Regions from separate parts of the Shinella sp. genome, predicted to be linked through region 1. Evidence: riboswitches for the same ligand, from Rfam matches in the RefSeq annotation. Region 1 holds a riboswitch; the other holds the start of a gene.

Region 1 (7,222 bases):
CCAGAAGTCCTTTGGCCCCGTGCAGGTCGTCAAGGACTTCAACATGTCGATCGAAAAGGGCGAGTTCGTCTCGTTCCTCGGGCCATCGGGCTGTGGCAAGACCACCGTGCTGCGCATGATCGCCGGCTTTGAAACGCCCTCGGGCGGCGGCATCACCATCGACGGCAAGAGCCAGGTAAACCTGCGCCCGAACCAGCGGAACATCGGCATGGTCTTCCAGGCCTATGCGCTTTTCCCCAACATGAACGTCGCGGAAAACGTCGCCTTCGGCCTCAAGGTCGCCGGCCGGCCGAAGGCCGAGATCGACGCCCGTGTGAAGGAAATGCTCGGCCTCATCAAGCTCGATCATCTCGCCGACCGCTACCCCTACCAGATGTCCGGCGGCCAGCAGCAGCGTGTGGCGCTCGCCCGTGCACTCGCCCCGAAGCCGCAGGTGCTGCTGCTCGACGAACCGCTGTCGGCCCTCGACGCCAAGATCCGCGTATCGCTGCGCGAAGAAATCCGCATGATCCAGCAGCAGCTCGGCATCACCACGGTCTTCGTCACGCACGACCAGGAAGAGGCGCTGTCGATCTCCGACCGCATCGTCGTGATGAACGCCGGCAAGGCCGACCAGATCGGCAAGCCGGCCGACATCTACAACCGCCCGGCCACCCGCTTCGTCGCGAACTTCGTCGGTACGCTGAACCTCATCGAGGCCAAGGTCGTCGATCCCGCAACGAACCGCATCACGATCGGCGACCAGGGTGTGACGTTGCGCGAGCCACTCGGCGCCCTGAAAGCCGGCGACACGGTCTCGCTGGCGCTACGCCCGGAAGCCGGCTCGACGGCACCCGACGCCAAGGGCGACACGGCGCTGACCGGCGAGGTCACCTCCTCCAACTTCCTCGGTTCGGTCATTCGCACCCGCATGAAGGTGGGCGATGCCATCATCTCCTTCGACATGTTCAACAGCCCCGGCCTCGTGCCGCCGGCGGTCGGCGAGACGTCGACGCTGCGATTCACGGCAGGCGACCTGCTGATCATCCGCGACTGAGACAGCGGTTTCATTCCAGGCCTTGCAAAAGGCTTGGAAAAATCTGTCGTGAATTGCGTGTTTTCCGTCGCCTGCGGATTTGATCTTGGCGCGATGGCCGGCTAGTCTTCCATCGTTCTCAGGGCGGGGTGAAACTCCCCACCGGCGGTATCGGCCATTCTTCCCGACAGGAAGCATTCCGGAGCCCGCGAGCGCCTTCCGCCAAAACGGAAGGGTCAGCAGATCCGGTGCAATGCCGGAGCCGACGGTCATAGTCCGGATGGAAGAGAGCAAGCATGAGGCACCCGCCGCAAGGTGGGTCAGCGTGCCTCATGCGTGTTCGCCCAAGGGGATCATTGAAAAATGGCTCAACCCTTGAAAGGCCTAGACATGAATGCGAATGCCACCCCCTCCTCCCGGATCGCCGTCATCCGTGCCCGCTGGCACGCCGGCATCGTCGACCAGGCGGTCAACTCCTTCGTTGCCGAATGGGCAGCGCTTGGCGGCCGTGCCGAAGATGTCGACGTGATCGACGTACCGGGCGCGCTGGAAATCCCGCTGCACGCCCAGCTTCTTGCAAAGACCGGCCGCTACTCCGCCATCCTCGGCGTCGCGCTCGTCGTCGACGGCGGCATCTACCGCCATGATTTCGTCGCCGGCAGCGTAGTCGATGCCATCTTGCGCGTCGGCCTCGACACCAACGTTCCGGTGCTCTCCGCCGTGCTGACCCCGCACAATTTCCAGGAATCGGAAGCCCACATCGCGTTTTTCCGCGAGCACTTCGTCCTCAAGGGCAAGGAAGCCGCCAACGCCGCCCGCCAGATCATCGACGCCCGCGCGCAGGTCGCGCTCGCAGCGGTCGCTTGAATCAACATCTCAACGACCAGAATCAATCCGACAGGATGAGATCGCAAGCCGTTGAAAAGACTCAAGGGAGCCCGGCAGCAATGCCGGGCTTTCGCTTTTAAGGTTGCAGGTTCTTCAGATAGATCGACAGCAACTGGATCTGCGAGGAAATCCCGAGTTTGCGGTAGACGTTGCGGCGGTGGACCTTCACCGTACCGGTAGAGATATCGAGCTTGAGCCCGATTGATTCCGACGAATGCCCTTGCAGAACCAGTTCGATGATCGAGGCCTCGCGGTCCGTGAGATTGAGCCTGCGCCAGACGCGGTCCGCCGCGCTCACCGGCTCGCTGCGTCGCCCACGCCCCTGCCCCGTATCCGCAAAGCGCCCGGCAAGATCACCCCAGACCCGGCGCACGAAGGCGGTAGCGAAGGGTTCCACATCGTTGAGCAGCCCGTATTCTGCAGCCGGGAAGACGCCGGTCTTTTCCCGCCGCATCAGCGAGACGACGACCGTGACGCCATCGGCGGTCGGCACAAAGAAGCCGAGCTCTTCGGCAAGCCGGGTCTGAGAGTAGTAGGTGCGGTAGTACTCGCTGGAGAAGAAGCGATCCGGCGCCAGCTCCCGCATGCGGAAAACGCCGGCCCGGGCCGCGCGGGTCGTGTGGTAGAACGGGTCGAGCAGATAGGGGCCAGCCTGGTAGAGCGTCACGAAGATATGATGGTCATCCGCATCGAAGGTGCTGAACAGGTCGATCGGCCGGGCCTTGTCGCGATAGGCGAAGATGACCATGTCGTCGAAGCGCACGAGCGCCCGCATCATCGCCAGCAAGGTTTCGCCCGTCTTGCGATCAGGTGTCTCCGCAGCCCCCGTCCAATCGGCGAGCGTATGGAAAAGTGCCTTGAAATCGACCTGCATGGCGTTCCTGCTCCCCAGTTCCGCGCGCGGAAACCCTCTACCGCCATCGCAGGGGTATACTCCTCCCACAGCCGATTTATGGATAAAATACCTCTCTCGGGGTATATACCAACCGGCAGGCCGCTGACTAGCATTCGAGCTGACGGTGGCCATAGCGGCAGAGATCGCTGAGAGACCAACAACCGCAGGGAACAGACGTGATATCCGCCCCAACGAACGACATCGAGTTCCGTTCGGTGACCAAGCGCTATGGCGCGGTGACCGCGGTCTCCGACATCAACCTCGCCGTGCCGAAGGGCGCCTTCGTGGCCCTTCTCGGCCCGTCCGGCTGCGGCAAGACCACCTGCCTTCGAATGATCGGCGGCTTCGAGCAGCCGAGCGAGGGCGAGGTGTTGATTGCGGGCAGCGTCGTCAACGGCGTGCCGGCCTATCGACGCCCCGTCAACATGGTGTTCCAGCAATACGCGCTCTTCCCGCATTTCGATGTCGAGCAGAATGTCGCCTATGGCCTGAAGCAGCTTCGCCCGAAACTGCCGACCGCGGAAATTTCGCGCCGCGTCGGCGAGGCGCTGGAGATGGTGCGCCTCTCCGGCTTCGCCAAGCGTCGCATCCATGAAATGTCCGGCGGCCAACAGCAGCGCGTAGCGCTCGCCCGCGCCCTCGTCAACAAGCCCTCCGTGCTCCTGCTCGACGAACCGCTGGCGGCCCTCGACAAGAAGCTGCGCTCCGCGATGCAGATCGAGCTTCAAACCCTTCAACGCGACCTCGGCATCACCTTCGTGCTCGTCACCCATGACCAGGAGGAAGCCCTGTCGATGAGCGACCTCGTCTGCGTGATGAGCGCCGGCAGCATCCGCCAACTCGCCACGCCGCAGGAAGTCTACGACCGTCCGGCCGATCTCTTCGTCGCCGATTTCGTCGGCAAGACCAACCGCCTCGACGGCATGCTGGAAACCGGCGGCACCGTGCGCCTTCGCAACGGTTCGGCCCTTGTTTCCTCGCGCAGCGAGCTTGCCCCCGGCGCCGTCACCGTCGCGCTACGGCCGGAGGCAATCCGCCTGTCCCGTCAGGCCGAGGGCGCCGCACTCGAAGGCATCGTCACCCATCGCATCTTTCTCGGCTCGGCCGCCGAATATTCCGTCTCGGTCGCCGGCCTCGGCGACCTGCTGGTCACCGCCGAACGCCACAGCCAATCAGAAAACGACCTCGTCGCGCCGGGCGAGCGGGTCGCAATAAGCTTCGATCCCGGCAAAGCGCATATCTTTCCAGCCTGAGGGAAACAGGCCCGTCACAACAACAAGGGAACAGTGTGATGTCGAAATGGTTCAGAGAGAATGCCCCGATCAGTGCCCGTGAGCTGACGGAAGAATTCATGCGCCTGAAACGCGGCTCGGTCACGCGCCGCCACTTTCTTGGCGTCACTGGTCTCGGCCTTGCCGCCGCAGTCCTTGCCCGCCAGCCGGGCCTCTTCGCCTCCGAAGCCCATGCGGCCGAGGACCTCGGCTCCTCCATGTCGCTCGCCACCTGGCCGAACTACCACGACCCGGCGACCTTCGAAGCCTTCACAGCCGCAACCGGCGTGGCCGTCGAGGTCAACGTGTTCGGCTCGAACGAGGAGATGCTGGCAAAACTCCAGGCCGGCGGCACCGGCTGGGACCTTTTCGTTCCGACCAACTACACGATTTCCACCTATGTGAGCCTCGGCCTGATCGATCCGATAGACATTGCCAAGGTGCCGAATTTCGACCCGAAGACACAGAACACCCGCTTCACCAACGAGGGTACGGTCGACGGCAAGGTTTTCGCCCTGCCCAAGAACTGGGGCACGACGGGCATCGCCTTCAATTCCAACAAGATGAAGTCGAAGGTCACGAGCTGGAAGGACTTTTTCGAGCTCGCCATGACCGAGGCCGACGGCCGCGCCATGGTGCACGACTACCAGCTCACCACCATCGGCAACGCCCTCGTCTCGCTCGGCTTCTCGTTCAACTCGGTGAAGGCGGAGGAACTTGCAAAGGCTGAGGAGCTGCTGATCAAGGTTAAGCCGCACCTCTACGCCATCAACAGCGACTACCAGCCCTCCATGCGCGCCTCCGACGCGTGGATGACCATGTGCTGGACCAATGACGGCGCGCAGCTCAACCGCGACATTCCGGAAATCCAGTTCGTGCTGGGCACGGACGGCGGCGAGATCTGGTCGGACTTCTACGCGGTTCCGAAGAGCGCTGCCAACAAGCCGGCCGGCTATGCGCTGCTCAACTTCCTGATGGACCCGCAGAACGCCGTGAAGGAGCACATCGCCAACGGCGCGCCGACGACCGACAGCCGCGTAATGTCGTTGCTACCGGCGGAAGTCACCAGCAACAAGATCGTCTATCCGGACGAAGCATCCCTGACGCCGCTGGAATTCGGCGCCGCGGTGACGCTGACCGACCCGGCGCGTGCGGAGCTGATGGCGCGGTTCAAGTCGGCGTAGTCGGCGCGGACAGAGCCCCAAGCGGCGAGGCAACCGCTTATGGAATTCGAAGGGTGCTTCTTGCCCCTTCTCCCCCGCGGGGAGAAGGTCGCCGCAGCGGGATGAGGGGGGTGCGCCGGCGAAAGACGGCACGCTTGCCCCCTCATCCGACCCTTCGGGCCACCTTCTCCCCGGCGGGGAGAAGGGGAAAGTGGCAACCACATACCCGAGTGTCCTGCCGCACACGAGGAACCGGCGGCAGGCTAGCCGGATGAATACGCAACAGGACCCGAAGTTATGCCCCTGACGATGACGACGAAGAAACGGCTGGTGACGACGGCGCTGCTGGCGCCGGCGTCCCTCTGGCTGTTCGTCTTCCTCGTGCTGCCCTTCATCGCCATGGTGGTGTTTTCCGTCGGCGAGCGCGGACCTGCGGGCGGCTACCAGCCGGCCTTCACCTTCGCGCAATATGCCAACCTGCCGGCCCGCGCCGCTGCCTACTGGAACACGCTGATGCTGGCGCCGGTCGGCGCCTTCGTCTGCCTCATCGTCGCCTACCCGACGGCCTATTACCTCGCGGTCAAGGCCCCCCCGCGGTATCGCCTCCTGCTCGTCTCGCTGGTCGTCGTGCCGTTCTGGACGAGCCTGCTCGTGCGCACCTATGCCTGGATGTACATCCTCGGTTCGCGCGGCATTCCGAACCTGCTCGACATGATCGGCATCGCGGACGTCCGCCTGCTCAACACACCGGGCGCCGTGCTGCTCGGCATCGTCTACGGCTACCTGCCGCTGATGATCATGCCGATCTATGTCAGCCTCGAAAAACTGGACCTCCGGCTGCTGGAAGCCTCCGCCGATCTTGGCGCAAAACCCGTCTCGACCTTCTTCTCCGTCACCCTGCCGCTCTCGCTGCCGGGCGTCATGACGGGCGTGGCACTCGTCACCATCCTGCTGCTCGGCGAATATCTCATTCCGCAGCTCCTGGGCGGCGGAAAGGTGTTCTTCATCGGCAATGCGCTGGTCGATCTCTTCCTGCAATCGCGCAACTGGCCGTTCGGCTCGGCGATTGCCGTGACACTCGTCGCCGTGGTTGTGGTGGTGCTGATGGTCGCCATGCGCATCGCCTGGCGCATTTCCGGCACCAGACAGGTGGACCTCGTCTGATGCGCACACTGATCACCTCCGTCTACCTCTTCCTCTACGCGCCCATCGCGCTCGTCGTGCTGTTCTCCTTCAATGCGGGGCGCAATGCGAGCGAGTTCACCGGATTCTCCGTACAATGGTACGGCAAGGCACTGGCCAATCCGTTCCTCGTCACCGCGCTGCAAAACAGCCTGATCATTGCCGTCGTCAGCGCCACGCTCGCCGCTGTCTTCGGCACGATGGCAGCCCTAGGCCTCGAACGGTTGGGAAGCCGCGCCCGCGCGATCTTCGATGGCCTGCTCGCTGCCGCCATCGTCGTGCCCGGCGTGGTGATCGGCATTGCAACGCTGGTGGCGCTCGTCGCGGTCTTCGGTGTCATCAATCCGGCCATCGCCAGCCTGTGGCCCGGCGAAAGGCCGCCGCAGTTCGGCCTCGGCTACGGCTCGATCATTGCCGCACACGGCCTCTTCACCATGGCGCTCGTCACCATGATCGTGAAGGCGCGCATCGCCACGCTCGGGCGCGATATCGTCGAGGCGTCGGCCGATCTCTATGCCACGCCACTGACGACGTTTCGCCAGATCGTGCTGCCGCAGATCCTGCCCTCGGTGCTCGCCGGCTTCCTGCTCGCCTTCACCTTCTCCTTCGACGATTTCATCGTGGCCTTCTTCGTCGCGGGCTCGAAGACGACGCTGCCGATCTATGTCTTCGCCTCGATCCGCCGCGGTGTGACGCCGGAGGTCAACGCCATCGCCACCATGGTGCTGGTCGCATCGCTGCTGTTGATCGTGATTGCCCGCGTGCTGATGCGGGAAAAAACCAGAAAAACGACTGCCGGGGAGTGAGA
Region 2 (7,222 bases), on a different contig from region 1:
GCGGCGGCCGGTCCCTCGCCTTCAATTCCCATGTCGACATCGTTCCGGCTGGAAGCAGCCAGCGCTGGACCTCCCCACCCTTCGAACCCGTCCGCAATTGCGACTGGCTTTACGGCCGTGGAGCTGGCGACATGAAAGCCGGCCTCGTCGCCTCTATCTTCGCGCTCGACGCGATCGCCGCAGCCGGCCTGTCGCTGCGCGGTGACGTTCAGGTGCAGTCGGTCGTGGAAGAGGAAATCACCGGTAACGGTGCTGCAACGGCGTTTGCCCTTGGTTTTACCGCCGACGCGATCGTCAGCCCCGAACCGACCGATGAACAGCTCGTGCGCGCCAATGCCGGCGTGCTGAAATTCAGGCTGGAAACGAAGGGCCGCCCGGCCCATCCGCGCGAGCCGGAATCCGGCCAGAGCGCCATCGACCTGATGATCCGCCTGATCGGCCATCTCAGGACCCTGGAGCAGCAATGGATCGCCGAACGGCAAGGCAAGCGCTGGTTCAAGGGTCTTGCAAATCCCGTCGCGCTGACGATCGGCACCATCGCCGGCGGCGACTGGATCGCCTCGATCCCCAGCGACTGCACCGCCGAAGGCCGGATCGGCTTCTACCCGGGCGAGAGCCCGAAGGCCCGTGCGGCCGAATTCGAGGCTTTCGTGGAGCGCATGCAGGCCGAGGACCCCGTCTTCGCCGGCGGGCAACTCGTGACGCTCACCTGGGTCGGTGTGATGCATGCCGGCTACGAGCTGCCTGAAGACACCGCCGCCGAAGCGAGCCTGCGCATAGCCCATGCCGCCACCCATACAGGCGAGGATCTGAAAGCCTACGTCATGGCCTGCTATCTCGATGCCGCCGTGTTCTCTGTGCACGGCAACATCCCCTCGCTGGTCTATGGTCCCATTGCCGAAAACATCCACGGCATTGACGAGCGCATCAGCCTTGCCTCCTTGCGACGCGTCACAAAAACACTCGCGCTCTTCGCCGCGGATTGGTGCGGGGTTAGAGATGCCTGACATTGCACAATATCGGAGTGGCTAAAGCGCGCCGCACCTACTCGGCGCGACGCGTTTACCAGAACGAAACCTGCCTTTCCGGCGATATCTACGCGGCTTGCGTGGAAACAGCCGGCTGCTGTGCTTCGAGGTAAACAATCAGGTCTTCGATGGTGACAAGCGGCAACTGGTGACGTTCGGCGAACGCGACCAGCTCGGGGAGCCTCGCCATGGTGCCGTCATCATTGGCGACTTCGCAGATCACACCCGACGGAATTTTGCCCGCTAGGCGCGCGAGATCGACCGCCGCTTCCGTATGGCCCGGCCGCCCGCGCACACCGCGAGGATGCGCCCGCAACGGGAAAATGTGACCCGGCCGGGCAAAATCCGACGGCGTGGATGCAGGGGCCATGAGCGCCTGCACAGTCGCTGCACGATCGGCTGCCGAAATACCGGTCGTGGTGCCGGGCAAATAATCGACGGAAACGGTGAAGGCCGTTTTGTGCAGTTCGGTGTTCTGCGGCACCATCAGCGGGATATCGAGCGCATCGAGACGGTCGCCGTCCATCGCGACGCAGATCAGTCCGCGCGCGTGTTTCATCATGAAGGCGATCGTTTCAGGTGTTACCGCGTCCGATGCGACGATGATGTCGCCCTCGTTCTCACGGTCTTCATCGTCCACGACCACGATCATGCCGCCGCGCGAAAGCGTCGCGATTGCGTCTTCAATTTTCGAGATTGCCATTTCATTGCCTTTCAAGGGGTGCCGCTATCGGCGTTATCAATCCCTTGGGCGAACAGGCCTGCGGACCGCCCCGAAAAGGGCGATTTTGCAGACATGTCCTCTTCCATCCGGACTGTAACCGTCGGCCCCGGCCTCGCACCGGGTCTGCTGACCTTCCACTTGCATGGAAGCGCTCGCGGGCTCCCGGATCGCTCCGAATACCGCCGGTGGGGATTTTCACCCCGCCCTGAGAACACGTGTAAATAAGGAATTCCACCGGACGAATGCAAGAGGTCGGCACCGCCGACCCGGCAATATCACCAGCAACAGAAACCGCCATCAACGAGAAGGTCGACGCCGGTCACGTAGCTTGCCGCACCTGACAGCAGGAAAACCGCAGGGCCGACCATCTCGTCGACATCAGCCATGCGCTGCATCGGGGTCTGTTCCTCGAACAGTTTCGTCTGGTGCACCATTTCCGGCCGGGTGTTCATCGGCGTTGCCGTATAGCCGGGGCTGATCGTGTTCACGCGGATGCCGCGCCCCACCCATTCCATCGCCATCGACTTGGTCATGTGGATCACGCCGGCCTTGGAGGCGTTGTAGTGGCACTGGCTGAGGCCGCGGTTGACGATGACCCCGGACATGGAGGCGATATTGACGATCGCGCCGCGGCCGCCCTTCAGCATGGCCCGCGCTTCCGCCTGGCAGGAGAGGAAAACACCCTTGAGGTTGATGTCCATCATTGTCTGGAACTGATCTTCCGCCATCTCCTCCGCCGGGTTGGCGTTGGCGATGCCGGCGGCGTTGACGGCAAGCGTCAGGGCACCAAGTTCCGCTTCGGTACGCGCGACCGCGTCATCGAGTGCTGCACCGCTGGTCACGTCGGCTGCGATCTGGATGCTGCGGCGACCGGCCCGTGCGATGAACTCGGCGGTGGTCGCGAGGCCATCGTCGGTGCGGCGATCAAGCAGCGCAACATCCGCACCGCACTGCGCCAGCCCCATGGCGATACGCTGGCCGATGCCGCTGCCGGCGCCCGTCACGAAAGCGACGTTTCCGGAAAGGTCGAACAATTTCGGCGCGTTGAGCGTGATTTCAGACATCTTGCATTATTCCCTGTTCAGATCGTTGCCAGTTCCATGACCGAGACGTCGTTTGCGTCCTCGCGGTTCAGGATGCCAGCCTGCTTGCCCTGCGCCATGACCATGATGCGGCTGGAGACGCCGAGTACCTCTTCGAGGTCCGAGCTCACCACGATGACCGCGACACCCGCGCGGGCGAGATCCATGATGAGATCGTAGATCGACGAGCGGGCGCCGACGTCGATGCCACGCGTCGGCTCATCCAGCACCACGACCTCGGGCTTGCGCGCAAGCCATTTGGCAAGCACCACCTTCTGCTGATTACCGCCCGAAAGCTCGCCCGCATTCTGCCCACCACGACCCTTGACCCCGAAACGCTTTATATAGCCCTCGGCGAACTCACGGATGCGGCGTGACGAAATCCAGCCGTTGCGGGAAATCTCATCGAGATTGGCGTAACCGATGTTTTCCGCAATCGAATGCTCGAGCACCACGCCCTGAAGCTTGCGATCCTCCGGCACGAGAACGATGCCGTGGCGGATGGCGTCAACAGGGGAACGGGGCGTCACGGCCTTGCCATGCAGGAACACTTCGCCGCCGGAAATGGGGTCGGCGCCCGTGATGGCGCGAACCAGCTCCGTGCGGCCGGCGCCCATGAGTCCGGCAATACCGAAGACTTCGCCCTTGCGGACGGAAAAATTGATATCGCGGAACGCTCTGGATGGCGAAGAGAGGTTGCGCACTTCCAGTGCCACCTCCTCCGTCGGGTCGGGAAGTGTCGGGAACATGCGTTCGAGGGAGCGCCCGACCATGGCCTCGACGATGGTGCGGATCGGCACGTCGCCGGTGTCGAACTGCTGCACCTTGGCGCCGTCGCGCATAACGACGATGCGGTCGGCGATCTGGCGGATTTCCTCCAGCCGGTGCGAAATGTAGATGATGCCCACACCTTCCGATTTGAGCCGTTCGATCTGCTGGAAGAGGAGCTGGGTTTCCTCGCCGCCAAGCGCCGCAGTTGGCTCGTCGAGGATGAGCAGACGCGCATTCAGCGTCAGTGCCTTGGCGATTTCGATAAGCTGTTGCTTGCCGGTCGACAAGCCTTCGACAAGACGATCCGGCGAGATGTCGAGGCCGAGCCGCTTGAGGCCGCTCCTTGCCCGATCTTCCATCACCTTGCGGTCGATGCGGCCGGAGCGCATCGGGTAGCGGCCGACGAAGACATTTTCTGCAATCGAAAGCTTGGGGAGCAGTTTCAATTCCTGATGGATCATGCCCACTCCCTCGTCCATCGCGGCGCGGGGACTGACGGGGGCGTAGGTCTTGCCGAGCCAGGTCATGGCGCCGGCAGAGGGTTGCACGGTGCCGGAAATGATGTTCGACAGGGTCGATTTTCCGGCACCGTTTTCACCGAGCAGCGCCACGACCTCTCCCGGGTAGATGTCGAGATCGACACCGTGGAGAACCTTGATCGGACCGTAGGACTTATGGATTCCACGGAGCGACAGGATGGGAGAGCGGGTCGTCATGGCGCTGCTGCCTTTCGGGTCCGGATCAGGGATGGTTCTTCACGAATTCCGGCGCGTTGTCGCAGGTCGTCAGCACCGCATTCGGCGTCTGGCGCTCTTCCACCTTCTGGCCGGCGGCAACGGCAAGCGCGGATTCGACGGCGAGAACGCCCATCTTCTGCGTGCTCTGCGTTGCGGTTGCGATGAACGGGCCCTTGCACTTGGCAAGGTATTCCAGCGCCGAGACGTCGCCGTCATAACCGCCGATGATCACCTTGTCCGAGAGGTTGGCAACGTCGACCGCCTTTGCCGCACCCATGGCGAGACCGTCGGCCTGGCCGAAGATGATCGTGATGTCCGGATTGGCCTGCAGCATGTTCTGCGCAATCGTGAAGCCTTCGTCGGCCGACCACATGTTGCTCCACTGCTGGTCGACCAGCTCGACGCCCTTGTTTTCGTCGATGGCGCGCTTGCAGCCCGTGAAGCGGTCGATTTCCGGCGTGGTACCCTTCTGGCCGTGGATGATCGCCATCTTGCCCGAGCCGCCAGCCTTCTCGATGATGTGCTTGCAGACGGCATAGGCGGATTCGACGCTTTCGCCGGCGATGAAAGTATCACCCGGTGCGCCATCCGGAACGCGGTCGACGTTGATCACGGGAATGCCGGCCTCGCGGGCGAGGCGGGTCGGCACGGCAGCCGCCGCGGCGCCAGCGGGGATATAGATGAACGCGTCGATGCCCTGCGTCATCAGGTCCTGCACCTGGCTCACCTGCGTGGCCGTGTCGTTCTTTGCGTCAACGACGATGACCTCGAGGTTCTTTTCCTTGGCGTATTTTTCGACGCCGAGCTTGATCTGGTTGAAGAAGTCGGCCTGAAGGTTCGGGACGGCAAGGCCGATCTTCTTGACCTCTGCGGCGGATGCGCCGAACGGGGTGGCGAGGATCGCAGCCGCAGTTGCCGCCATCAGCAGTTTGGACAGTTTCATGGTTTCTCCTCCGAGTTTCCCAGTAGCATCCTGCGGCTCGCAGAAGGCCACCTTCCCTTTTGCCGGTCCGCACCATTGCCGACCGTTTTCAGCATCCCGCCGCTCTTGGCGGCGGAACGAAAGTCGTTACTTGCGCTTGCGGTAGGTTTCGGCCGTGACCGCGAGCACGATGACGGCGCCGATGATGACCTGCTGCATGAACGGCGAGACGCTGAGCAGGTTGAGACCGTTGCGCAGCACGCCGATGATCAGCACGCCGATGATGGTGCCGCCGATGCCGCCCGTGCCGCCGGACAGCGACGTGCCGCCGATAACGACTGCCGCGATAGCATCGAGTTCATAGGAAACGCCGGACGATGGCTGGACCGAGTCGAGGCGGGCTGCGAGCACCATGCCGGAAAGGCCGGCGAGGAAGCTGCACACCACATAGACGAGCACGGTCGCGCGCTGGACGTTGATGCCGGCAAGCCGCGCCACTTCCGCATTGCCGCCGATGGCGTAGAGCACGCGCCCGCCGTGCCGGTAGCGCTGGTAGATGAGGCCGACCGCGAAGACCACGAACATCACGGCAACGGTCAACGTCAGGAAGCCGCCGAAGCGCACGATGGCCATCATGTTGAACCAGGCCGGAAAACCGATGATCTGCTGGCCATCGGTGATCATGTTCGCGAGGCCGCGGGTGATCGACATCATGGCCAGCGTCGCAATGAAAGCCGGGACATTGAAGCGCGTTATGAGAAGGCCGGCGACGAGGCCGTTGAGCGCTGCCGCGACGAGCGCCAGCGGGATGGCAAGCCCCATCGGCACGCCGAGAACGACGTTTAGATAGCCGAGCACCATCATCGCCAGCGCCATGACCGAACCGACAGCGAGGTCGATGCCGCCGATCAGGATAACCAGCGTCATGCCTACGGCCATGACACCGAGCACCGTGATCTGGTCGAGCACGTTGAGGAAGTTCCGGATCGACAGGAACTTGTCCGTAGCGAAGGTGAGGAAAAGGCACAGCACGATCAGGCCGATCAGCGGCCCGGTCGCTCCACGCAAGGATGGGAGCATCCCGCCGAACACTCCCTGTTTTTCCTTCGCTGCAACCAGCATGAGCACTCCTCCCGGTCCGCGCTTCACCGTTAATTGGGCGAACGCATAAATATTCATTACTGTGTGTAAATTCGTATACGACCGAACCCGGGCATGTCAAGGTGACCAGATAGAGGAATTTTTGCCACGTTGTGCGCTATTTTTCCTTGACATGGTGAAGTCCCGTGCAAATATATAGGCAACTGTATATTTATTCACAATGAGGGTTTCATGCAGCCGAACGATCTCGACCGCATCGCTCGACAGATTCGCCTTCGCGATCTGCAAGCGGTTTTCGAAGCCGGCGCCGGCCATATCGGCGGGGAAATGTCCGCTATCGACATTCTGACGGCGCTCTATTTCCGCGTGCTGCGCATCTGGCCCGACCAGCCGAAGCATCCGGACCGCGACCGCTTCGTTCTGTCGAAGGGTCATGTGGCGCTGGCGCTCTATGTGACGCTCGCCAAGCGTGGTTTCATTCCGGAAGACGAGATCAAGACCTTCCTCAGGCCCTATTCGCGCCTGAACGGCCACCCGAACTGCACCAAGGTTCCCGGCGTCGAGACCAATACCGGCCCGCTCGGCCACGGCTTGCCGGTCGCCGTCGGCATGGCGAAGGCTGCCAAGCTGACGGGTGCGCATTACCGCACCTATGTGCTGACGGGTGACGGGGAAATGCAGGAAGGGTCGAACTGGGAAGCCATCGCCTCAGCCGCGCAATTCGGCCTCGACAATCTAACACTCATCATCGACCACAACCGTTTCCAGCAGGGCGCGTCGTTGAAGGACACCAACAATCTCGCCCCCTTCCCCGCCAAACTTGCCGCCTTTGGCTGGGATGTCACCGAGATCAACGG

What was found. A riboswitch is a leader RNA that binds a small molecule or an ion and turns the genes downstream of it on or off. The one in region 1 is predicted to bind FMN.
Region 2: it holds a riboswitch for FMN, as region 1 does, so the genes downstream of both, ribB (3,4-dihydroxy-2-butanone-4-phosphate synthase) here and ACT6VE_RS02420 (6,7-dimethyl-8-ribityllumazine synthase) in region 1, are expected to answer to the same signal.

Annotation. Positions count from the first base shown of each region.
Region 1 covers NZ_JBQVPI010000001.1:513,522-520,743, reverse strand. The annotation lists gene ACT6VE_RS02425 (ABC transporter ATP-binding protein) at 1-1,036, shown strand, start outside; FMN riboswitch at 1,147-1,311, shown strand; gene ACT6VE_RS02420 (6,7-dimethyl-8-ribityllumazine synthase) at 1,406-1,882, shown strand; gene ACT6VE_RS02415 (helix-turn-helix transcriptional regulator) at 1,980-2,777, opposite strand; gene ACT6VE_RS02410 (ABC transporter ATP-binding protein) at 2,975-4,051, shown strand; gene ACT6VE_RS02405 (polyamine ABC transporter substrate-binding protein) at 4,090-5,253, shown strand; gene ACT6VE_RS02400 (ABC transporter permease) at 5,530-6,396, shown strand; gene ACT6VE_RS02395 (ABC transporter permease) at 6,396-7,220, shown strand.
Region 2 covers NZ_JBQVPI010000003.1:257,922-265,143, reverse strand. The annotation lists gene ACT6VE_RS08185 (ArgE/DapE family deacylase) at 1-1,007, shown strand, start outside; gene ribB (3,4-dihydroxy-2-butanone-4-phosphate synthase) at 1,096-1,731, opposite strand; FMN riboswitch at 1,823-1,969, opposite strand; gene ACT6VE_RS08175 (SDR family oxidoreductase) at 2,028-2,816, opposite strand; gene ACT6VE_RS08170 (sugar ABC transporter ATP-binding protein) at 2,834-4,321, opposite strand; gene ACT6VE_RS08165 (substrate-binding domain-containing protein) at 4,347-5,285, opposite strand; gene ACT6VE_RS08160 (ABC transporter permease) at 5,412-6,386, opposite strand; gene ACT6VE_RS08155 (transketolase) at 6,597-7,222, shown strand, end outside.